Regions from separate parts of the Vagococcus sp. AM17-17 genome, predicted to be linked through region 2. Evidence: predicted binding sites of a transcription regulator. Region 2 holds the regulator's gene; each other region holds the start of a gene.
What was found. The regulator CtsR, encoded in region 2, represses protease genes until heat stress. The targets are predictions, from matches to a motif close to TTGGTCAAAAAAGGTCAAANA.
Positions count from the first base shown of each region.

Region 1: the regulator CtsR is predicted to act here: its motif matches at 2,739-2,759, upstream of clpP (ATP-dependent Clp endopeptidase proteolytic subunit ClpP).
Region 3: the regulator CtsR is predicted to act here: its motif matches at 1,327-1,347, upstream of clpB (ATP-dependent chaperone ClpB).

Region 1 covers NZ_QRJY01000001.1:455,249-460,762, forward strand. Annotated here, with positions in the region: gene DW196_RS02170 (sugar-binding transcriptional regulator) at 1-1,007, opposite strand, end outside; gene rpoN (RNA polymerase factor sigma-54) at 1,181-2,524, opposite strand; tRNA gene DW196_RS02180 (tRNA-Arg) at 2,587-2,658, shown strand; gene clpP (ATP-dependent Clp endopeptidase proteolytic subunit ClpP) at 2,838-3,431, shown strand; gene DW196_RS02190 (thioredoxin domain-containing protein) at 3,444-3,956, shown strand; gene DW196_RS02195 (HAMP domain-containing histidine kinase) at 4,018-5,499, opposite strand.
Region 2 covers NZ_QRJY01000019.1:46-5,559, reverse strand. Annotated here, with positions in the region: gene DW196_RS10500 (U32 family peptidase) at 1-896, opposite strand, end outside; gene DW196_RS10495 (peptidase U32 family protein) at 909-1,829, opposite strand; gene DW196_RS10490 (ATP-dependent Clp protease ATP-binding subunit) at 1,943-4,399, opposite strand; gene DW196_RS10485 (CtsR family transcriptional regulator) at 4,396-4,875, opposite strand.
Region 3 covers NZ_QRJY01000001.1:270,454-275,967, forward strand. Annotated here, with positions in the region: gene clpB (ATP-dependent chaperone ClpB) at 1-1,282, opposite strand, end outside; gene pepT (peptidase T) at 1,485-2,720, opposite strand; gene DW196_RS01355 (Nif3-like dinuclear metal center hexameric protein) at 2,734-3,852, opposite strand; gene DW196_RS01360 (tRNA (adenine(22)-N(1))-methyltransferase TrmK) at 3,849-4,550, opposite strand; gene typA (translational GTPase TypA) at 4,683-5,514, opposite strand, start outside.

The sequences.
Region 1 (5,514 bases), on a different contig from region 2:
GCCGCTCCTTCATCTGTGATTAACCACGTCTGTTTAGGAGCATTTTTGATGTATGCTTCAATTGCTTTGGCTTTTGTTTTCCCGCCAGCAACTGCAATGACATACGGTATCTCTTGAAGATCTTTCATTTGAAGACCGATTCGAGGTATTTTATAGACGACCTCTCCGTCTTTATTAAAGAAGTAACCAAATGATTCAGCGACCGCTCCTTTATTAGAAAGCATTGCTAAATCACTTGCACTCATGTTACGACGTTTTGCCATATGAAGTGCACGTCCAATACTGTGAATCACAACGTTTGACTTAGATATCAACTCTAATACGCGTTGAACAGTCGGCTCATGAAGAAGTAATTCATACGTCTCAGAACTCACTTGTTCTGGCACATACAACACTTTAAACTCGCCACCTGTTTGCTCTGCCATAGTTGCACTTATTGAATTTGCTTGAGTTTGAATGGTTTCACCAATCCCACCTCTTGCAGGAACAAATATATTGTGTCTTTCTGGTGTTTCTAGTCGGTACATGCATTGGCTCACTGTTGCCATTGTCGTTCCTCCCATGACGGCGATAATATTTTCACCATCTGGTAAACGAGTTGAAAGAATATCAGAGATTAACTCTCCGAATTTTTCTAGTACTTTACTTTCAACATCACTATCTCCTGGTGTTATTAAGCACCTTTCAATATCAAGTTTACTAGCAAGTTTTTTCTCAAGGACACGATTGCCCGTCTGCTCTGCCATGACTATTTCTAAATCACTATAAAGACTTAATCCTTTTTCAGTAAGCGACATTCCAATTTTAGAGACCTCGATTAATCTGAGTTGTTTTAGTACCTCTGTTTCACTTCGAAGTATTCTCTCAGTTAAATTTACCTTTTCAGATAATTTTCTGCGTCCAACTGGTTGATTCCAATATATATTTCGCAAAATACGAAATCGTTGTTCAATCACTTGAATCATGTCAGGAGCAATCTGTTCAATAATATCAAAATCATCGCTCATAGATTATACTCCTTAAGTACAGGGACAAATTCAGTCCATGATAGACTTTTTATGACCCACATGCTGTATTTTGATAGGGTTGATGCAAAATAACTCATGATTTCGTTCAACCCTTACATGCTTATAATAACAAGTATAACTAAATAATACAAGCCTGACACTCAAGTTTTTGTTTAATAATCAAATCTTTTTCTCTTTGTTGACGATTGTATTCCTAATTCTTCACGATACTTGGCTACTGTACGTCTGGAAATATCAATGTTTTTTTCTTTCAACAGGTCTACTAATTTTTGATCTGAAAGCGGTTTCGCTTTGTTTTCATCCTCTATTAACTCTTTTATTGTTTCTTTTATGTCACTAGTTGCGATCACGTCAGAAGAATTCTTTCGTTCTAATCCTGTAGTAAAGAAACTTCTTAATTCAAACACACCATATTCTGTCGTTAAGTATTTTCCATTTACAGCTCGACTGATAGTTGACTCATGAAGTGATAGGTCGTTTGCGATCTCTTTTAGCTTCATGGGTGTAAGCGGGTGACTATCTTTTAGAAAAAAGTTGGATTGTCTTTTAACAATTTCTTTCCCGACTCTTAAAATAGTATCCCCACGTTGTTCAAGAGATTTTTTTAGCCATTCATATTCTGCTTTTTTTTCATTTAAATACTTTTCAACTTCTTTGTCTCCTTGACGCGACATTCGTTCAAAGTAGTTTGATTGAAAGTTGACTTCTGGCTTCCCTGCTTTAGTAGATGAAATAGTAATAGTATCCGTTTCTTTATCCACTTTTACAACTAAATCCGGATAAATTAAACTGTCCTCATCACTACTAAATATTGCTGCGGGATTGGGATGTAACTTTTGAATATAATCAAATATTTCTTGTATTTCTTTTAATGAGAGACCTAATTTTTTTTCAATTCGTTGCCATTTTCTATTTGCTAAATCATCAAAATATTCTTCTAATACAAGGTAAGCTTGATTAGGTGCTTCATCATCTCGCTCTGTTTGCAACATTAAACACTCTTGCAAGTTCCGTGCACCAACTCCGGCTGGTTCTAGCATTTGTATTAAAGTCAATGCATCTAATACTTCAATATAACTGACACGATTTATAGCCATCGCTTCTTCTATAGAAATTGTCAAATAACCATTCGTATCTATGAACTCAATTAAAAATAAACTAATTTTCCTAAGTGGCGTATCTCGATAATTAAGATGAATTTGCTCAATCAAATAATGAAATAGCGATTGCTCATTTTCTGGTATTTGATTTATCCAATCTGTTGTGTCATTATCTTGCAACTTATTATAGTGACTGCTTTCTAAATACTGAGTATCCATATCGGAAACGGATACATCAATTAGCGGATTTTCTAACATTTTATCATTTAAAAAAGACAGGAGGTCATCAGTACCAAACTGTAACATCTTAATTGATTGTTGAAGTTGTTGGGTCATAGCTAATTTTTGAGTTTGAACTTGAGCTTGAGCTTGTCTAAAATTCTGAGTAAACTTCATTAACCTTTCCTCCTTTTCATCTTGCTATTTAAGATATTTTTGGTAAACTAATAAAAGTAGATGCGCCCTTAGTGTAGTGGATATCACGCAAGATTCCGGTTCTTGAGACGGGGGTTCGATTCCCTTAGGGCGTGTTACTTTCTTTTTAAGAAAAGTATATCATAGTTTAGCATATTATTTCGGGGACAAATGTCCTTTTTCTTTACTTTTTATTTTTTTGACCTTTATTGACCATTTTTACGCTAAATTCTAGGTAGATTAAAAAGAGTATGTTAAAATATGTCTAGTAGCGTTACTATTAGGAGGAATTTATATGAATTTAATACCAACAGTTATCGAACAATCTGCTAGAGGTGAACGTGCTTATGACATCTATTCTCGTTTACTAAAAGATCGTATTATTATGTTAAGCGGTCCTATTGATGATAACGTTGCAAATAGTGTCATTGCACAGTTATTATTTTTAGATGCTCAAGATCCAGAAAAAGATATTTATCTTTACATCAACTCGCCAGGTGGAAGTGTTTCAGCAGGTCTTGCCATTTATGACACAATGAACTTTGTCAAATCTGATATACAAACCATTGTTTTAGGTATGGCAGCCTCAATGGGAAGTTTTCTATTATCGTCTGGAACAAAAGGTAAACGATTTGCATTACCAAACGCAGAAATCATGATTCATCAACCTCTTGGAGGAGCTCAAGGTCAAGCGACAGAAATCGAAATTGCAGCTCGTCACATCCTTAATACAAGAGAAAGATTAAATAAAATCTTATCGGAGAACACTGGACAACCACTTCAAATCATCGAAAGAGATACTGACCGTGATAACTTCATGTCAGCTGAAGAAGCAAAAGAATACGGCTTGATTGATGAAGTAATGGTTAACAGTGCTGCCTTAAAATAAGGAGATAAGTCAATGGGGACAACAAAAATCGACACAACAAAAGTAACTAGCTCTGTTGGAATCAAAATTGGTAAAGCTGATGCACCAAATTTGTTGTTTGAATTTGTTAATCTACGTTGCCCATTTTGTAAACAATGGTGGGATGAAAAATTAGATTTACTCTCAAAAGAAGTGAAAAACGATAATCTACATTACGTGATTAAACTTTTTAATAAAGATTCTGCTAGTTTATCATTAGGTAATGTGATGCATGAGTATGTGCCCAATAATGACCAGGCAATTAAAATCATCACTGATATCTACAATACTCAAAGTCAATGGGGAATTCTTGGTTCACCAGAAGAAGTACGAGCGTTTGCTGAGACAACTCTCGGCTTAACTAAGCAACATAATGATAAAATGTTACAAGACGTTATGGAAGAAGCTGTAAACGCCAATGTGCACTTTGTTCCAACTTTAATTGTTGATGGGTTTGATTTTGATCAAAAAATATCCAATGACGATTTTCTTTCTTTATTACGATAATGAAAATAAAAAGTATCTATCTTAATCTCGCTTTTAGTAGCAGACCTTGATAGATACTTTTTTATTCTGTAACAGTTGGTATTTGTGGATTTTTTTGTTTGACTACATATGGAATAGATAAATAAAATGCCGTACCTAACCCCACATGACTCTTTACGTTAATTGTTCCATTATAATTTTCTATAAGCTGTTGAGCAATAGATAGTCCTAAACCATTACCACCTGTGTGTCTTGCTCTTGCTTTATCCACTCGGTAAAAACGATTAAACACTTTTTCAATTTCCTCTTCAGAAATCCCCTCTCCAAAATCTTGAATCATTAAGTCAATATTTTGATAAGATTTTGATGCAGAGATAATCACTTCTTTTCTATCTCTCGAATATTTCACCGCATTATCTAATAAAATAATCAGTATTTGTTCAAAGTGATTACGATACATTTTAATTTCAACCGAATTATCTAAATCATCGTCATCTAGATTAAAAACAAATTCAGGATAAAGCATTTGAAAATTATTTACCGTTGTTTGGATTGTTTCTTTTGCTAAACACGTTTCATTTTTATAATGAAACTCAGATTGCTCAGCTCTTGATAAATCGAGCATCTCTTGTACCAAACTTTTCATACGAGTGATTTCTTGTAGTGAGGCACTCAACGACTCTTCCAGCACTTCAGGATCATCTTTTCCCCATCTGTTTAGTAAATTCAAATGTCCTTCTATGACTGCTACTGGTGTTCTTAATTCATGTGAGACATCTTCAACAAACTGCTGTTGTTGCGTAATAAATCGCTCCATGCGTTCAATCATATCATTAAAGGCTTTAGCTAAATCATAAATTTCATCATGTGATTTTGGTACTGGCATTCGAAGACCGGTCTTATGTGCCGTTTCAATATTATTTAGCGTTCTTACCATTTTTCTAAGAGGGCTTGTAAAATAGCTTGATAATAAAAAGCTCATCATCACACTAACTAATAAGCCGCAAATACCGATAATTACGAGATTTTTAAGTAATTCTTTGCGATATTTGTAGTAAAATCCTAAATCATAAAAACCTTGCGCATAACCCATCAGTTTACCTGTTTGATTAGAATAAACTGGCTTTAATAAAACCAAACCTGTAACATATTCATAAGTTTTGATTGTCGTTTCAGATTGAGCTTTTTTATCGAATGGTACATAGCGATTTTTTGTTTCAAATACTAAATCACCATCTGCATTGTAAACTTTTAAATCCATTTCTGGTCGTGAGAGTTCTGAAATGAAACTATTTAAATTCATCATAGTTGATTCTAACGTATTAGCACCATAATACCCCTCACCGACATATTCTTCAGTTGATTCTTTTAGATAAAAAACAGAGCTATTAAAACTTAATGGCTCTGTTCCTCTAGATAATCGGCTAGTTACCTCAGATATTGTTCGATTAAAGGTCAGCTCTTCTTGCTGAATCATTAATCGTGAACTAATTTGATAAGAAATAACTGCAAACACAGCAAATAAAATTGATATCACTAATGATGTTAGAATGGTCCATTTCAACGTAATTGATTTCCA
Region 2 (5,514 bases):
GCCACTTTCCACAGTTCATCAATCCACTCTTGTTTACACACATAATTTTCCGGATCAGCCATGTAGCTATCAACTGCTTTTTTATAGACATTAGATACCGTTGATACATAATGAATCGACTTCATGCGTCCTTCAATTTTTAGACTATCGACACCGTTTTTTACTAAATCAGGAATGTGTTCGATCATTGACATATCCACCGCACTCATTGAAAACGGCTCACTCACTTCTCCAGTGTCTGTTAATGAACGTCTTTCTTCACCAAATGGCATATCAAACAAATCATATTTCCAACGACATGATTGTGAACACCCACCACGGTTAGCATCTCTGTGACTCATATGATTTGATAAGGTACAACGACCTGAATAGGAAATACACATCGCACCATGAATAAAGGCTTCAATTTCAATATCCGTATTCTCACGAATTTTCGCTACCTCGTCCATTGAGACCTCACGACCTAACACCACTCGTTCTAGTCCTTCATTTTTCCAAAACTCTAATGTTTCAAAATTTGTCGCAGAAGATTGTGTCGACAAATGAACCGGTAAACCTGGTGCTTCAGTAATGCATACTTCAATTAATGCTGGGTCAGAGACGATTACCGCACTAATGCCAATATCTCGCAATTTTCTAAAAAACTCACCAGCTCCTTTGGCATCTCCTTCATGCGTCACCATGTTAGCCGCCACATAAACTTTTGCTCCTCGCTCTTTAGCAAATGCGACACCTTCTTCCATTTCTTCATAAGAAAAGTTCCCAGCACGACTTCTTAGGCCATAAGCATTTCCACCAATATACACAGCATCTGCCCCGTAATGTATCGCAATTTTCAATTTTTCAAGTGTACCAGCTGGAGCCAGTACTTCTGGTCGTTTCAATGTATTTGTCATCTTTACTCTCTCCTATTTTATTTCCTCAGGATCTAAATAATAAAAGCCAGTATCCAAACTTCTTCCTTTTGGATGATGTTCCATAATCGTTTTTTGTAGCGATTTTGCCAAATCCTGTGTCCAAGTGTCTCCAATCAACGCTTTTTTAGCTGTAATAAAACTTGAAACAATACTCACAAAATCTTCCCCAGGAGTATACATACCATCTAATTTCCAATGTCTTAAACCAGCATCATATAATTCTTTTAATTCAAACATTAAGTCTACATCATTTGTGGCATAAATGTGTGTCCCATGCTTATCCTCGAAAATAGAATAATGCGTTTCTTCATCTTTAGGTTCAGATATAAACAACCCATCTTCTTTAGAAACATTGTCTTGTTGCTTCGTAAAATTAAAATAATTTGTAAGCAGTGGGCGTTTTGAGTGATGGATACACGTCGCACCATACACTAAAACTTCAGTAAAGACTTGCGAATCTTTGGCAATTTGTTGCAACTCCTCAAACGGAATTTCTCTAGCTAAAATTGCACCAGTTGCCCCACGTTTGGCCCAAAAGTTTACTTGCCTTGAACTAGTCACCATTGTTTCAGCATTATATACATAAGGTAGTTTATATCCATCTCGTTGTAAGACATAAATCACACCAGGATCGCCTACAATAATATCATCTACTCCAATTGATTCTAAAAAACCCAAATATTCAGGAATAAGCTCCATTTTATCTGGATGCATAATCGCACTCACCGCAACACGAGCTTTTTTTCCTTTACTATGAGCTAATTGAACCAATTCAGTCATTTCTTCTCTTGTGAAATAATGCGGTAAACGTAACCCAAATTCTTCTTCTCCAAAACAAATTACATCAATATCCAATTCGACCAGTTGACGTGCCTGTTCTAATGAGTCCACTGTCGTACTTATCTCTATCATTCTAGACACTCCTATCCTTTATAAACACTTTTTATCCTAACATATTGCATAGATAAACCGCAAACTTTCACAAGGTAAAAGCGCTAGTTATTTAACTAACTAACGCTTGTTTGTTACACTTTTTCTACCTTTTTTACTTTTGTATTAATTTTCCCTTTTGATGCACCAAGAGTCACTATATCTCCTGTTTGAAGTTCACCTGACAAGAGTAATTCACTTAGTCTATCTTCGACTTCTTTTTGCAAAGCACGACGAATTGGACGAGCTCCGTATTCCGGATCAAACCCTTCACTACTGATAACATCAATAGCTGCTGAAGTTAATTTTAATGTAATATCTTGTTCTTTTAATCTCTCAACAACATCTTTAGACATGATTTTCACGATATCATGTAATTGTTGTTTATTTAATGAGTGGAATACGACCACTTCATCTACACGATTTAAAAATTCCGGTCTAAATGATTTTTTCAATTCTTCTAATATACGAGATTTCATCGCTTTATAATCTTTGGTTTCATCTGCTACACCAAATCCAACAGTCTTTTCATCTCGTAAAGAAGTAGCGCCGATATTTGATGTCATGATAATAATTGTATTTTTAAAATCTACTTTACGACCTTTGGCATCAGTTAAATGCCCATCATCTAGTACTTGCAACAACACATTAAACACATCAGGATGGGCTTTTTCTACCTCATCAAGTAATACAACAGAATATGGTTTTTGACGAATTAGCTCAGTCAATTGTCCTCCTTCATCATAACCAACATATCCTGGAGGGGAGCCGACTAAACGACTTGTACTATGTTTTTCCATAAATTCAGACATATCCACTCGAATCAAGGCATCTACTGAACCAAACATCACTTCAGCAATTGTTTTAGCTAGTTCTGTTTTCCCAACACCTGTTGGCCCTAAAAACATAAATGACCCAATTGGACGATTAGGACTCTTCAATCCACTTCGCGCACGTCGAATAGCACGTGAAACAGATTCTACAGCCTCTTCTTGGCCGACAACACGTTCATGCATGACCTTTTCCAAATCAAGTAATCGTTCACTCTCTTTTTTTTCTAACTGTGTTAAAGGAATACCAGTCCATTGAGAAATGACAGATTCAATATCTTCTTCGGTCACTTTTTGTGTATAACCAGTTGATTCTTTTTCTTGTTTTTCAACTAATTTTGCTAATTTTTTTAAGGCTTTCTTTTCTATCTCTCGAATTTCAACCACTTCGGCAAAATTTTGTGAGATAATCGCTTCTTCTTTTTCCTTATAGATATCAGCTAATACCTGTTGTTGTTTCACTATTGGAGACGGTTTTTCCGCTTGATTCAAGCGTACTTTGGCAGCTGCCTCATCTATCAAATCAATAGCTTTATCAGGAAGCTGACGATCATTAATGTAACGAATAGATAATTTTGCAGCTGCCTCAATAGCTTCTTGTGTAATCGCTACTTGATGATGTTCTTCATATTGTGCTTTTAACCCTGATAAAATTTCAATTGTTTCTTCTTCATTTGGCTCATCCACTAAAACTTTAGCAAAACGTCTTTCTAATGCAGGATCTTTTTCAATATATTTTTGATATTCATCTAATGTTGTAGCCCCTATGGTTTGTAATTCACCACGAGCAAGAGCTGGTTTTAAAATATTAGACGCATCAATCGCACCTTCAGCTCCGCCAGCGCCAATCAACGTATGTAATTCATCAATAAACAAAATAACTTCGCCATCATAATAAATTTCATCCACTAATTTTTTCATTCGATCTTCAAATTCACCACGATATTTTGTTCCTGCAACTACTGCTCCCATATCAAGCATCATTACTCGTTTATTTCTCATATCTTTTGGAACATTTGCCGCAACAATGCGTTGTGCTAATCCTTCAGCAATTGCCGTTTTACCGACTCCAGGCTCGCCAACTAATACCGGGTTATTTTTTGTACGACGACTCAATATTTGGATTAGTCTTTCCACTTCGGTATCTCGACCAACTAACGGATCCAATCGTTTTTCTCTAGCACTTTGAGTTAAATCTCTAGCTAATGAATCTAGTGTTGGTGTTCCTTCATTTGTCGATGGTTTTCCCGTTTTACGAACTTTTCCGTTTTTATTGTTTTCCGTAATACCAATTCGTTTTAAAATATCTTTACGTAATTTAGGTAATTCTACTCCTAGATTCTTCAAAATTCTAGCAGATAACAATGTATCTTCTCTAATTAACGCTAGTAAAATATGTTCAGTTCCGATACTTGGTGCACCTAGTCGTTTTGCCTCCTCACCAGCAAAAGCTAACACATCCTTTGCTCTAGGTGAATATGGTAAAAGCTGACCTTTTTTGGTTTTATAGCTACCATATTGAACAACCTGCTCAATCTCTTCAAATATGATTTCTTCGTCTATGTTTAATTTTCTAATTGCTTTTCCGCCAACTCCTCTTGGCTCTTTAACTAATCCTAATAAGAAATCCTCTGTTCCCACAGCATCATGCTTAAAATATCTAGCACTTTCTTGTGCCAATTCAAGTACATCATTTGCACGTTTCGTAAATAATTCGCTCATCTAAGTTCCTCTCTTTCTTTATATGTGAGACGCTCTATAATAGCAATCATCATATTAGATCTTAACAGTCTTTCTTCAGAAGAACGGCTAATTCCATTTAATTTAAAGGCTGCTTGCAATAAATGCTTTTCATGTAACGTAATAATATCATTATCATGTAGTTCATTTAAAATAGCAAATGCCTCACTCTCTGTCAAACCATTACTAATCATTTCAGGTATTTCTTCACACAATTTAGTTTTATATTGAATTAACTTTACCTTAACAATTCGAATATAGCCACCACCGCCACGCTTACTTTCTACCCTGTATCCTTTTGGAATCGTGAATCTCGTATTTATCACATAATTAATTTGCGAAGGGACGCAATTAAACTGATTAGCAAGTTCCGCTCGTTTAATTTCTATAATATCTTCATTGGCCAACAATTCTTTTAGATGCTCTTCTATAATATCTGACATGTTTTTATTCTCCATTAGATTACCCCCTCTTACTACTCAATTGACTTATATTGACCTTTATTATACTAAAAATTTATCAATATTTATAATAATACGATTTATATAAATTCTCTCATTAGTCAATTGTAAAATTAAGCTAGACAACTAAAAAAATCATTTATGATACACTCTAATTGTCTTTCCAACTAAAGAAAACAAGGAGTTTAATCACAAATGCCCTATATACATCTGACTACAGACGAGCTAGTTTTGATAGAATCTTATTACCATCAAAATAAAAAAGGAACATACATTCCTCAATAGTCGAAACGAGAAAAACAGACTATTTATAATGTTTACAAAGCTTTTGACGAGGGGCTATCTGCACTAGATTACTATAAAAGATACAAAAACAATAAAAAGAATTGTGGCAGACGTCCTATTTCTTTATCTAATAATGAAACAGAATACATTAAAAAGAAGATTGTTCAAGGATGGACTCTAGATGTCATTATTGGTCGTGCTGAGTTTCCTGTTTCATGTTCTATCAGTACTATTTAAACAAGGTCTGTTTTAGTTGACCGTATTACCTATGAAAGGTAAAAGGAAAGCGAATAGTTATCAAACAAGTATTTAAAAGAACCATCCAACAACGTAATAAGGACTATGCAAATC
Region 3 (5,514 bases), on a different contig from region 2:
CTTCTTCAATTTCTAATTGCATTAAACGTCTGGTTACTTGGTCTAATTCAGTTGGCATTGAATTCATTTCCACACGAATAGTCGCACACGCTTCATCGACTAAGTCAATCGCTTTATCAGGTAAGTAACGATCAGTGATGTAGCGGTTAGACAACGTACTTGCAGCGACTAACGCATTATCATGAATGTTTACCCCATGATGAATTTCAAAACGTTCTTTCAACCCACGTAGAATACTAATAGTGTCTTCTACAGTTGGTTCTTTAACTAATACTTTTTGGAAACGTCTTTCTAAGGCTTTATCTGTTTCCATGTATTCACGGTATTCATCAAGTGTTGTTGCCCCAATACAATGCAACTCACCACGAGCAAGCATTGGTTTAAGTAAGTTTCCGGCATCCATACTACCTTCTGTTTTACCCGCACCTACTATTGTATGAATTTCATCGATGAACAAAATAATCTCGCCATCGCTATTTTTGACTTCTTTTAAGACTGCTTTTAGACGCTCTTCAAATTCACCTCTGAATTTCGCCCCAGCAATCAATGATCCCATATCTAATGAGATGATGGTTTTATTTTTTAAGTTTTCAGGAACGTCTTTTTTCACGATACGTTGTGCCAATCCTTCGATGATGGCTGTTTTACCAACACCAGGTTCACCGATTAAAACAGGATTATTTTTTGTTTTACGTGATAAAATACGAATCACATCACGAATTTCTTCGTCACGTCCAATGATTGGATCTTGTTTTCCAGATTTTACTGCTTCATTAAGGTTTGTTCCGTATTTTTCTAGTGCTTCATATTGTTCTTCTTGATTTTGACTAGTCACACGTTCTCCTCCTCTCAAATCTTTAATACGTTCAGTTAGTTCAGCTTCGGTCACTTTTTGTGCCATTAAGAAACGGGTTAAACTAAAGTTTTTAAGTTTCATTAAGGCTAAAACCACTACTTCAGTTGACAAATAGTCGTCATTAAATGATTCTCTAATTTTATCTGCTTCTTGCAATAAGTGAAACAAGTTTTGACTTAAGTTTTGTCCATATTGGACATTTCCACTAACGGTTGGTAATTTATCTAATTCATTATCGACTTCTCTTTCAAATGCATCAACATCTAAACCAATACCGGCATATAAGTTTCTAGCAAAATGATTGGGTTGTAAGAATATTTTCCATAAGTGGACAATATCAATCTCTTGATTTTTTCGAGTGATTGCAACTTGTTGCGCTTCTGCGATTGCTTGTTGCAATGTCGTAGTCATTTTTTCTATATTCATATCATTACCCCCTTATTCTTAACTACAAAATATATTTTACATCATAGGTCAAAATAGGTCAAATAAAAAGACTCGACATCAAACTGATAAGTTTATTCTAATATATATAAGTGATTAAAACCACACTTTTTAGGTCTTTAAAACGACAGTTTTCATCGAAAGACATAAAAAAGACTCGATTATCACCGAGTCTTCAAACTATTTACGATTTTTCTTCATTAAGTTTAACAATTTCTACGATTAAGCTAGTCGCTTTTTCCATGCTTTCAACTGCCACATATTCAAAACGTCCATGCATGTTTTCCCCACCAGCAAAAATATTTGGTGTAGGTAATCCCATGTAAGAAATTTTAGAACCGTCTGTTCCACCGCGTACGGGTGCTTTATTTGGTTCAATGTCTAAATTACGCATTGCTTCGTCTACTAAATCAATGATACTCATATCTTTTTCGATAACTTCACGCATGTTGTAGTATTGGTCAAATAAGTTTAATGACACACGTTCTTGACCAAAGTTGTCGTTAAATTCTTTTACGATGGATTCAAGTAGTGATTTACGTGCTTCAAATTTTTCACGGTCATGATCGCGAATAATGTAAGTCATCGTTGCTTCATCAGGCACACCATCTAATTGTAATAAATGGAAGAATCCTTCATATCCATCTGTTTTTTCAGGAACTTCATCTTGTGGTAATTTATTATGTAAGTCAATGGCTACTTGCAAGGCATTAATCATGGTATTTTTCGCTGTACCTGGGTGAACGTTTTTACCTTCAATTGAAATTTCTGCTTGAGCAGCACTAAATGTTTCAAATTGTAATTCACCAACTGGTCCACCATCCATCGTATAAGCAAAGTCTACTGGGAATTCTTCGACATTAAATTTATCCGCTCCAACACCGATTTCTTCGTCTGGACCAAACGCTACCATGATTTTACCATGTTTAATTTCTGGATGATTCACTAAATATTCCATCGCAGTCATAATTTCAGCAATACCTGATTTATCATCTGCTCCTAAAAGAGTTGAACCATCCGTTGTAATCAATGTTTGACCTTTGTAGTTAGCTAAGTTAGGGAAATCTTTAACGGTTAACTTAAATTTGCCTTCTTTATCTAAAGGAATATCACTTTGACCATCATAATTTTCTACAAATTGTGGGTTCACACCAACTGCATTAAAATCAGCTGTGTCCATATGTGCAATAAATCCAATGCTACGCACGTCTTTGTCTGTATTGCTTGGTAATGTCGCAATCACAAACCCGTTTTCTTCGTTATGGAATACATCTGACATACCAATCTCTTCTAATTCTTTTTTCAACTCTTTGGCAAATGCAATTTGAGTTGGTGTTGATGGTGTTGTCTTGCTTGTTGCGTCCGATCTTGTTTCTGTCTTAACATACTTGATAAATCTTGGTACTAAATTTGTATACATAATTGACACTCCCTTATATTATTTCAAATGGATTAGTATTCACGTCACTTTCGATGAACGTGACATCCCAATCATTTTGTTGTTTCCATTGATTAAATAAATCAACATAGTATTTTTTACATACTGACTCAATATAATGTCCTGGGTCAATCACTGATAACCCTTCTTCCATCATATCGTGAGCTGTATGGTAATACACATCTCCGGTAATATAAACATCTGCCCCTTTTTTAAGGGCGTCTTTATAAAACTTCTCACCACTACCACCACAAATAGCCACTGTTTTTACTTGTTTATCTTTTGTATCAGTCGTTAAACGAATAGCATTTAAATCAAATGTCTGTTTAACTTTTTCAACAAAATCAAGCAAAGGCATTGGTTGTGGTAGAGTACCAATACGACCGATTCCATATGTTTTCGATATATTTTCTAGTGGGAAAATATCAAACATCGGTTCTTCATATGGGTGATACTCATTAATAATTGACAGCACTGTTGGGTACTCTTGGGGTAAAAACATCACTTCAATTTTTTCTTCTTCAACACTTGTCAGCTCGTTATTCCCACCAATTGCCGGTTGCGCCTTTTCAAGTGGACGGAAACGACCTGTTCCATGAGAAGAAAAACTTGTGTAATCATAATCATGATAAGCACCAATGCCTGCACCACCAAATGCTTCTCGTAGTGACTCTGCATGAGTTGTCGGAACATAAACTACTAACTTGCGGTAAAAATATTCGTGAGTTTGACGTAAATAATCCGTCGCGTCAATATCTAACATCTCACAAAATAAATCATTCAACCCATTGTCGACAATATCCATGTTAGTATGTGCTGCGTACACTGCAATGTCATGCTTTAATAAATCAGCATACATTTTGGTTTGAAAATCATCGACCAACAAATGCTTCACTGGGCGAAAAATCGGTGGATGTTTGGCAACGATTAAATCTATCTTTTTATCAATTGCTTCTTGCACCACATCTGGTCTCACGTCTAATGTCATCATCACACGGTTAATCGGTTTATTCAGTGTACCAATATGCAAGCCAACTGGATCGCTATCTTCAGCTAGATCTAATGGTACGACTGATTCAAATTGTTTAATAAATTCAGCTCCTGTTATTTTCATGACAGTACCTCCTTGATTAAATCACATTGATGATTGATTTGCGCGATTTTCTCGTCTTGATTTGTTTTAGATTGAGATAGTTGTTTTTTCACACGTTCATATTGTTCTAGTTCAAATTGCCATTTTTTCTTAAAGATATCTGATGACTCTTTCATTAAAAATGGACCAAATAATTCTTCTGATTCAGTTAGCTCTACTTTTCTATCAGATGCTTCAGCGACCATAATTTCGTATGTTTTATCATTCTCACTCAATATTTTTTCATCTTGAATGATGTAATGATTTTCAACTAACCAATGTCTTAGGACATGAGAGCCAACGTTTGGTTGTAAGATTAATAATTCTTTGCGGGTTAAACATTTTTTGTTTTTACCTCGTTCTAAAATATCTCGAATTAATGTGCCTCCCATCCCACAAATCGTGATAGCACTCACGTTATCATGAGGTTTGATGACTTCCAAGCCATCTCCTAATCTAACATCTATTTTATCTGTCAGTAATAAATCATTGACTAATTTTTCAGCAGATTCATATGGACCTTTGACGACTTCTCCGGCAATAGCTCCTGTAATCTGATTATTTAATATTAAATGAGCAGGCAAATAAGCATGGTCAGAGCCGATATCAGCTAAAAAACTACCCTGTGGTACTAACTTCGCTACTGCTTCCAAACGGTTTGATAATTGTTGATAATCCATATATTCGCCTCACTTTTTGTCATTAATCTTATTATAACACTAATCGTATTTTTTTAAATAATATTAACTGTATGATTTGTGTTATTTATAAAAAAAGACCGACAAGTAAACTTGCCAGTCTTTTCAATTTAATTAAGCATTGTCTGCTTGTTTTTTACGTTTCGCTGCTTTTTCACGTTCAGCTTTGTTTAAGATTTGTTTTCTTAAACGAATGCTTTCTGGTGTTACTTCACAGTATTCATCGTCATTTAAGAATTGTAATGATTCTTCTAATGTTAAGATTTTTGGTTTTTTAATAACTGATGTTTGGTCTTTTGTTGCAGAACGCACGTTAGTCATTTGTTTTGCTTTCGTGATGTTAACACCTAAGTCATTTTCACGAGAGTTTTGACCTACGATCATTCCTTCGTATACTTCTGTACCTGGCTCAACAAAGACAGTACCACGTTCTTCAATACTCATGATAGAGTAAGTTGTTGCTTTACCTTGGTCGATAGATACTAATGCACCGTTACGACGACCACTTACTAAACCAGAAATAACTGGTAAGTATGAATCAAACGTGTGGTTCATGATACCATATCCACGAGTTAATGACATAAATTCAGTTGAGTAACCAATTAATCCACGAGCTGGAGCTAAGAAGATTAAGCGGACTTGACCATTACCTGAGTTGATCATATCTTGCATTTCTGCTTTACGTTGACCTAATGACTCAATAACCCCACCCATGTATTCTTCAGGTGTGTCAATTTGCACACGTTCAAATGGCTCACATAATACGCCATCAACGTCACGATAAATAACGCTTGGACGAGATACTTGTAGCTCGTATCCTTCACGACGCATGTTTTCTATTAAGATAGATAAATGCAATTCTCCACGTCCAGAAACGATCCATTTATCTGGCGATTCAGTTTCTTCAACTTTTAGAGACACATCTGTTTGTAATTGGTTTTGTAGA